DNA from 2 places in the Comamonas endophytica genome. Region 1 is predicted to be linked to the other one. Evidence: riboswitches for the same ligand, from Rfam matches in the RefSeq annotation. Region 1 holds a riboswitch; the other holds the start of a gene.
What was found. A riboswitch is a leader RNA that binds a small molecule or an ion and turns the genes downstream of it on or off. The one in region 1 is predicted to bind S-adenosylhomocysteine.
Positions count from the first base shown of each region.

Region 2: it holds a riboswitch for S-adenosylhomocysteine, as region 1 does, so the genes downstream of both, metH (methionine synthase) here and ahcY (adenosylhomocysteinase) in region 1, are expected to answer to the same signal.

Region 1 is NZ_CP106881.1:1,405,200-1,409,407, forward strand. Features, by position in the region: gene ahcY (adenosylhomocysteinase) at 104-1,534, opposite strand; S-adenosyl-L-homocysteine riboswitch at 1,597-1,710, opposite strand; gene M9799_RS06305 (MFS transporter) at 1,795-3,030, opposite strand; gene M9799_RS06310 (peptide chain release factor 3) at 3,250-4,208, shown strand, end outside.
Region 2 is NZ_CP106881.1:1,750,349-1,754,556, forward strand. Features, by position in the region: gene metH (methionine synthase) at 1-2,140, opposite strand, end outside; S-adenosyl-L-homocysteine riboswitch at 2,195-2,287, opposite strand; gene M9799_RS07925 (CoA-acylating methylmalonate-semialdehyde dehydrogenase) at 2,436-3,959, opposite strand; gene M9799_RS07930 (LysR family transcriptional regulator) at 4,069-4,208, shown strand, end outside.

The DNA of each region.
Region 1 (4,208 bases):
CATGGTTCGGCAGGCTCACCACGAACGGTTCGGCTGTCTGGCATTGCCTCGGGGGCGGAAATATCTGGAAGCCATGCCGTCACGCGGCATGGCCCGACCGCCATCAATAGCGGTAGGTGTCGGGCTTGTAGGGACCCTGCTTCGACACGCCGATATAGGCCGCCTGGGTATCCGTCAGCTCGGTCAGCATCGCGCCGACCTTCTTCAGGTGCAGGCGTGCGACCTTCTCGTCGAGGTGCTTGGGCAGCACGTAGACCTTGCCGACTTCGTAGGCGTCCTGCTTGGTGAACAGCTCGATCTGGGCGATCGTCTGGTTGGCGAACGAGGCGCTCATCACGAAGCTCGGGTGGCCCGTGGCGCAGCCCAGGTTCACCAGGCGGCCCTTGGCCAGCAGGATGATCTTCTTGCCGTCGGGGAAGGTGATGTGGTCCACCTGGGGCTTGATCTCCTCCCACTCGTACTGCTCGATCGAAGCCACGTCGATCTCGTTGTCGAAATGGCCGATGTTGCAGACGATGGACTCGTCCTTCATGGCGAGCATGTGCTCATGGCGGATGATGTCGCGGTTGCCGGTGGTGGTCACGAAGATGTCGGCCTTGTCCGCCGCCCATTCCATGGTCACGACCTTGTAGCCTTCCATCGCCGCCTGCAGCGCGTTGATCGGGTCGATTTCCGTGACCCAGACCTGGGCGCTGAGCGCGCGCAGCGCCTGGGCGCAGCCCTTGCCCACGTCGCCGTAGCCAGCGACCACGGCGACCTTGCCGGCGATCATCACGTCGGTGGCGCGCTTGATGCCGTCGACCAGCGATTCGCGGCAGCCGTAGAGGTTGTCGAACTTGCTCTTGGTGACCGAGTCGTTGACGTTGATGGCGCGGAACAGCAGCGTGCCCTTGGCCGACATCTCGTTGAGGCGGTGCACGCCGGTGGTGGTTTCCTCGGTCACGCCGATGATCTGCGCCGACTTGCGCGTGTACCAGCTGCCGTCTTCGGCCAGCTTGGCCTTGATCGCGGCAAACAGGATGGTTTCCTCCTCGCTGCCGGGGTTGGCCAGCACCGACAGATCCTTCTCGGCCTTCTGGCCCAGGTGCATCAGCATGGTGGCATCGCCGCCATCGTCGAGGATCATGTTCGGGCCTTCGCCTTCGCTGCCCTTGGGGCCGAATTCGAAGATGCGGTGGGTGTAGTCCCAGTAGTCGGCCAGGGTCTCGCCCTTGATGGCGAACACCGGGGTGCCGGTGGCGGCAATGGCCGCGGCGGCATGGTCCTGGGTCGAGAAGATGTTGCACGAGGCCCAGCGCACCTGCGCGCCCAGCGCCTGCAGCGTCTCGATCAGCACGGCCGTCTGGATGGTCATGTGCAGCGAGCCGGTGATGCGCGCGCCCTTGAGCGGCTGGGCCGCGGCGAATTCCTCGCGGATGGCCATCAGGCCGGGCATCTCGGTCTCGGCGATCTTGATTTCCTTGCGGCCCCAGGGCGCGAGGGAAATGTCGGCAATGACCGAATCGGCGGGGGTCAGGGGAACAGCTGCGTTCATGGTTTTCTCCGTTACGGATGGCAAAACCACGCTCTGGGGGAAGGCACTCACCGCACAGACAACGTGGGTGAGCGTCGTTGCGAACGCCGGGCCGAAGGCCTCAGCGGGTTCCGAGCCTCACGCACTGCCTGGCACCTGTGGAAGGTGCGGGGTGCGCTGCAACGCTCCTCGGAAAACGGCTATTGTACTTAAAAGCCTCAGCGCTTGCTCCTTCATCCGTTCGCCCTGAGCTGGTCGAAGGGTGAACGTCCTCCATCCAGTCACACAGCGGGCCTCCCCTGCCGCGCCAGCCCCCGCACCCGCACCCCCAATAGAAACACCCCCGCCAACAACACCAGCATGCTCGCCACCAGTCCCGCCCAGCCCGTGTGCTGCATGAACCACCCCCCACCCGCCCCCAGCAGGCTGGATCCCAGGTAATAGCCCAGCAGGTACAGCGACGACGCATGCCCCTTGGACTGGGTCGCGAGCCGCCCCACCCAGCCACTGGCCACCGAGTGCGCCGTGAAGAAGCCCATGGTCATCAGCATGATGCCCGCGACGATGGAGGCCAGCGCGGCGCCCAGCGTCAGCAGCAGGCCCAGCGCCATGAACGCCACGCCGCCCAGCAGCACCGGCGCGCGCCCGAAGCGGTCGGCCAGCGCGCCTGCGACCGGCGATGCCACCACGCCGAACAGATAGGCATAGAACACATGGCTGACCTGCAGCGGGCTCAGCGCGTAGGGCTCGCCCGCCAGCAGGAAACCCAGGTAGTTGTAGATGCTGACGAACACGCCCATCAGCCCGAAGGCGATCAGGAACAGGCACAGCAGTCCCGGCTGCGCGAGGTGCGCGCCCCAGGCGCGCAGGTGGTAGGCCGCGCCCAGGCCGGTCTTGCGCTGGAAGTTGCGCGAGGGCGGCAGCAGCAGGTAAAAGCCGATGGCGGCCAGCAGGTTGACCAGGCTCAGCGCGGCCAGCGCCCAGTGCCAGTCGATGTATTCGGTCATCGCCCCCATCGCCACGCGTCCGAGCATGCCGCCGAGCGCCGAGCCGCCGACATACAGGCCCATGGCAAAGCCCAGCCCCGCCGGTTCGATCTCCTCGGACAGATAGGCCATGGCCACGGCCGGCACCCCGCCCAGCAGCAGGCCCTCGAGCGCGCGCGCCGCCAGCAGCGCCTCCCAACCCGGCGCCAGGCTGGCCGCGAGATTGCACAGCGCGGCCAGCAGCATCGACACGAACATCAGGCCGCGCCGCCCCAGCCCTTCGGACAGCGCACCGGCCAGCACGATCGCCACCGCCAGGCAGCCCGTGGTCAGCGACAGCGACAGCGCGCTGGCCGCGGGCGTCACGCCGAAATGCGCGACGAATGCCGGCAGCAGCGGCTGCACGCAGTACAGCAGCGAGAAGGTCGCGAATCCCGCGAGGAACAGGGCCAGGCTGATGCGGCGGTAGGCCGGCGATCCGCGCACGACCCAGGAAGGCTGCGGCACGGCGCCGCTGGAAGGGGAAGACATGGCCAAAGCGGTGAGAGGACGAAGCCCCGATTGTGCGGTGCAACACAAGAGCGCGGGCGCAGGTTGATTATTCCTGCCGCACCCATTGCAGCGCCGCGCCGCTAAAATCACCGGTTTCCCGGGCCCGTCGGCCGGCGCTGCACAGCGCCCGGCACGCGCGCGCCCGTCCGCCTTCCTGCCGCGCGCCTCACCGCAAGCGGCCACGCACCCGTACAAACAGTGTCCTACGCTTCAGAAACCCGGCGGCGCCGCACGTTCGCCATCATTTCCCACCCGGACGCGGGCAAGACCACGCTGACCGAAAAGCTGCTGCTGTTCTCGGGCGCGATCCAGATCGCCGGCGCCGTCAAGGGCCGCAAGGCCAGCCGCCACGCGACCTCGGACTGGATGGAAATCGAGAAGCAGCGCGGCATCTCGGTGGCCTCGTCGGTCATGCAGATGTCCTACCGCGACCATGTGGTCAACCTGCTCGACACGCCGGGCCACAAGGACTTCTCCGAGGACACCTACCGCGTGCTCACCGCCGTGGACTCGGCGCTGATGGTGATCGACGCGGCGAACGGCGTCGAGGCCCAGACGCGCCGCCTGATCGAGGTCTGCCGCCAGCGCGACACGCCGATCATCACCTTCGTCAACAAGATGGACCGCGAGGTGCGCGATCCGCTCGACATCATGGACGAGGTCGAGCGCGAGCTGGGCATGCCCTGCTGCCCGATGACCTGGCCCGTGGGCCAGGGCAAGAGCTTCGGCGGCATCATCAACCTGCGCACCCGCACCATGACGGTGTTCGAGTCGGGCAGCGAGCGCCGCCCGCAGGACTTCGAGACCATCCCGTTGTCCGACGCCGACAAGCTGCGCGCGCGTTTCGGCGACACCTTCGACACCGCTATGGAAAGCATGGAGCTGGCGGTGGGCGCCTCGCCCGAATGGGACCACGAGGCCTTCCTGGCGGGCAAGCTCACGCCGGTGTTCTTCGGCTCGGGCGTGAACAACTTCGGCGTGATGGAAGTGCTCGACGCGCTGGTCGACATGTCGCCGCCGCCGGGCCCGCGCACCAGCACGCTGGTGGTGAACAAGCAGCCGGTGGTGAAGACCATCGAGCCCGAGGACAAAGGTTTCTCCGGCGTGGTCTTCAAGGTCCAGGCGAACATGGACGCCAACCACCGCGACCGCATTGC
Region 2 (4,208 bases), 350 kb from region 1:
CGGCCTGCTTCTCGGTCTGCTGGCGCATGCCATGCCAGGTCAGCAGCACCTCGCTGCGCGTGTCGTCGGTGTAGAACTCGATGTCGTCGCCCACGCTGTTGGCCGGGTACAGGCCGATCACGCCATTGGCCGACAGCCAGCGGCCGCTGATGATCCTCTGCAGCATCGCCTGGCCGTCGGCCATGACCTTGCGCGCCTCGGCGCCGACGATCTCGTCGTCGAGGATGGCCGGGTACGGGCCCGCCAGGTCCCAGGTCTGGAAGAACGGGCCCCAGTCGATGAAGCGCGCGATCTCGTTCAGGTCGAAATTCCTGAACACGCGCCGGCCCAGCGCGCGCGGCGCGGGCGGCACGCGCGTGAAGTCCACGGGCGTGGCATTGGCGCGCGCCTTGGCCAGCGGCCACATCGGCACCTGCTTGCGGTTGGCATGCTGCTGGCGCACCTTGTCGTAGTCGGCCTCCAGCGCCTGCAGATATTCCTGCAGGCCTTCGCCCAGCAGGCTCTGCGCCACGCCCACGCTGCGGGACGCGTCGGGCACGTAGATCACCGGGCCCTCGTACTTGGGCGCGATCTTCACCGCCGTATGCACGCGCGAGCAGGTGGCGCCGCCGATCAGCAGCGGCATGCGGCGGCTGCGGAAGTACTCGTCCTTTTGCATCTCGCCGGCCACGTACTGCATCTCCTCCAGGCTGGGCGTGATCAGGCCCGACAGGCCGATGATGTCCGCGCCCTCCTCCTTGGCCTTGGCCAGGATCTCGTGGCAGGGCACCATCACGCCCATGTTCACGACCTCGAAGTTGTTGCACTGCAGGACCACGGTGACGATGTTCTTGCCGATGTCGTGCACGTCGCCCTTGACGGTGGCGATCACGATCTTGCCCTTGGAGCGCACATCCTCGCCCGCGGCCTGCTGCTGGCGCTTTTCCTCCTCGATGTAGGGCACGAGGTGGGCCACGGCCTGCTTCATCACGCGCGCCGACTTCACCACCTGCGGCAGGAACATCTTGCCCGCGCCGAACAGGTCGCCGACGACATTCATGCCCGCCATCAGCGGGCCCTCGATCACATGCAGCGGCCGGCCGCCGCGCGCCAGCACCTCGCGGTAGGCCTCCTCGGTGTCCTCGGTGATGAAGTCGGTGATGCCGTGCACCAGCGCATGCGCCAGGCGCTGCGCCACGGTGACGGGCGCCTCGGGCGTGCCGCGCCATTCGAGCTTCCTGCTCTCGTCCTTGGCGCCGCTGCGCGCGGTTTCGGCGATTTCCACCAGGCGCTCGCCGGCGTCGGGGCGGCGGTTGAGCACCACGTCCTCGACGCGCTCGCGCAGCACGGGCTCGATGTCGTCATAGACACCGACCATGCCGGCGTTGACGATGCCCATGTCCATGCCGGCCTGGATCGCGTGGTACAGGAACACGGTGTGGATCGCCTCGCGCACCGGGTCGTTGCCGCGGAAGGAGAAGGACACGTTCGACACCCCGCCCGAGACCTTGGCGCCGGGCAGGTTCTGCTTGATCCAGCGCACCGCCTCGATGAAATCGACGGCGTAGTTGTTGTGCTCCTCGATGCCGGTGGCGACGGCAAAGATGTTCGGGTCGAAGATGATGTCCTCGGGCGGGAAGCCGACCTCGTCGACGAGGATGCGGTAGGCGCGCTCGCAGATCTCGATCTTGCGCGCGAAGGTATCGGCCTGGCCCTGCTCGTCGAACGCCATCACAACGGCCGCGGCGCCATAGCGCTTGACCAGCTTGGCCTGCTGCTTGAAGGGCTCGACGCCCTCCTTCATGGAAATCGAGTTGACGATGCCCTTGCCCTGGATGCAGCGCAGCCCGGCCTCGATCACCGCCCACTTGGACGAATCGACCATGATCGGCACGCGCGCGATGTCCGGCTCGGAGGCGATCAGGTTCAGGAAGCGCACCATCGCGGCCTCGCTGTCGAGCATGGCTTCGTCCATGTTGACATCGATCACCTGCGCGCCGTTCTCGACCTGCTGGCGCGCGACGGCCAGCGCATCCTCGAACTGGCCGTTGAGGATCAGCCGCGCAAAGGCCTTGGAGCCGGTGACATTGGTGCGCTCGCCGATGTTGACGAACAGCGTGTCCTCGCCCACGAACACGGGCTCGAGGCCCGACAGACGCATCGGAGGAATGGAAACTTCAGACGGCATGCAACTCACCTGCAAAAAACAAGGGCCAACAGGTGAGCGTCGTTGCGGAAGACGAAACCCCAAGCCTGACGAGCGGTCCGGACACGTGCCGGGGCCGTCGCTGCAACGCTCCTTGGGGGTTAACCCGGGATTTTAACGGGGATGCGCGGAGGTCGCAGTGGCTAGGGGTCTGGAGGGCAGGACGTCCATGGTTCGACAAGCTCACCACGAACGGGAAAATCCGTTCGCCCTGAGCCTGTCGAAGGGTGGCTAGCGACCAGAGAGCGCCCTACTTCGCCGTAGGCATCACGAATTCCGCCCCCTTGCCGATGCTCTCCGGCCAGCGCTGCATGATGCTCTTTTGCCGGGTGTAGAAGCGCACGCCTTCCTCGCCATAGGCATGCATGTCGCCGAACAGGCTCTTCTTCCAGCCGCCGAAGCCCTGCCAGGCCATGGGCACGGGGATCGGCACGTTGATGCCGACCATGCCGACCTGGATGCGGCGGCCGAATTCGCGCGCCACGTTGCCGTCGCGCGTGAAGCAGGCCACGCCGTTGCCGAATTCATGCGCATTGACCAGATCAATGGCTTGGGCCAGGTCGGGCACGCGCACGCAGGCCAGCACCGGGCCGAAGATCTCCTCCTTGTAGATGCGCATCTCCGGCGTCACGTGGTCGAACAGCGTGCCGCCGAGCCAGAAGCCGCCCTCGCAGCCCGCGCCGGCCTGCGCGCCGTCGAAATTGCGGCCGTCGACCAGCAGCTGCGCGCCTTCCTGCTCGCCCAGGGCGATGTAGCCGGCGATGCGTTCCTGCGCGGCGCGCGTCACGATGGGACCCATCTCGGCCGCCAGGTTCTCGCCATCGAGCACCTTGAGCGTGCGCGTGCGCTCGACCAGGCGCTCCACGACCTTGTCGGCCACGTCGCCCACCAGCACCGCGACGCTGATCGCCATGCAGCGCTCGCCGGCCGAGCCATAGCCCGCGCCGATCAGCGCATCGACCACCTGGTCGATATCGGCATCGGGCATCACCACCATGTGGTTCTTCGCGCCGCCCAGCGCCTGCACGCGCTTGCCCAGGCGCGCGCCGGTCTCGTAGATGTAGTTGGCGATCGGCGTCGAGCCGACGAAGCTCACGGCCTTGACCTCGGGGTGCTCGATCAGCGCGTCCACCGCTTCCTTGTCGCCCTGGACCACGTTGAACACGCCGTCGGGCAGGCCGGCCTTCTGCAGCAGCTCGGCCATCATCAGCGAGGCCGTCGGGTCGGTCGGGCTGGGCTTGAGCACGAAGGTGTTGCCCGCGGCAATGGCCACCGGGAACATCCACATCGGCACCATCACCGGAAAGTTGAAGGGCGTGATGCCGGCGACCACGCCCAGCGGCTGGCGCAGCGTCCAGTTGTCCATGCCGGTCGAGACCTGCTCGGTGAAGTCGCCCTTGAGCAGCTGCGGGATGCCGCAGGCGAACTCGATGATGTCGATGCCGCGCGCGACCTCGCCCTGGGCATCGGTGAACACCTTGCCATGCTCGGCGGTGATCGCGTGCGCCAGCTCGTCCTTGTGCTGGTTGACCAGCTCGAGGAACTTGAACATCACGCGCGCGCGGCGGATCGGCGGGGTGTCGGCCCAGGCCGGGAAAGCGGCAGCGGCCGCGGCCACGGCGGCGTCGACATCGGCGCGGTTGGCCAGCGCCACGGCGCCCGTGACGGCGCCGGTGGCGGGGTTGGTGACGGGCTGGGTGCGCAGGCTGTTGCCGGCGACGCGCTGGCCGTGGATGAAATGGGTGATGGAGGCGGTGGAGATGGCTGCGTTCATGGAAGCTCCTTGGATCGTCGCGAAACTGGAGCCAAGTTTAGGCAGCCGGCTACGCCCTGCCCAGCCCTGGCAGCTGAATTGATTGTTTGATTTGATGAACAATGCCGCAATGAATTCCAACGATGCATTGAAAACCGAGCAGCTCTGGTCGCACCTGTGGTGGCTGGTGGTGCTCGAGCAGCAGGGCAGCTTCACGGCCGCCGCCGCGCGCCTGGGCGTGAGCAAGGCCGCGGTGAGCCAGCACATTGC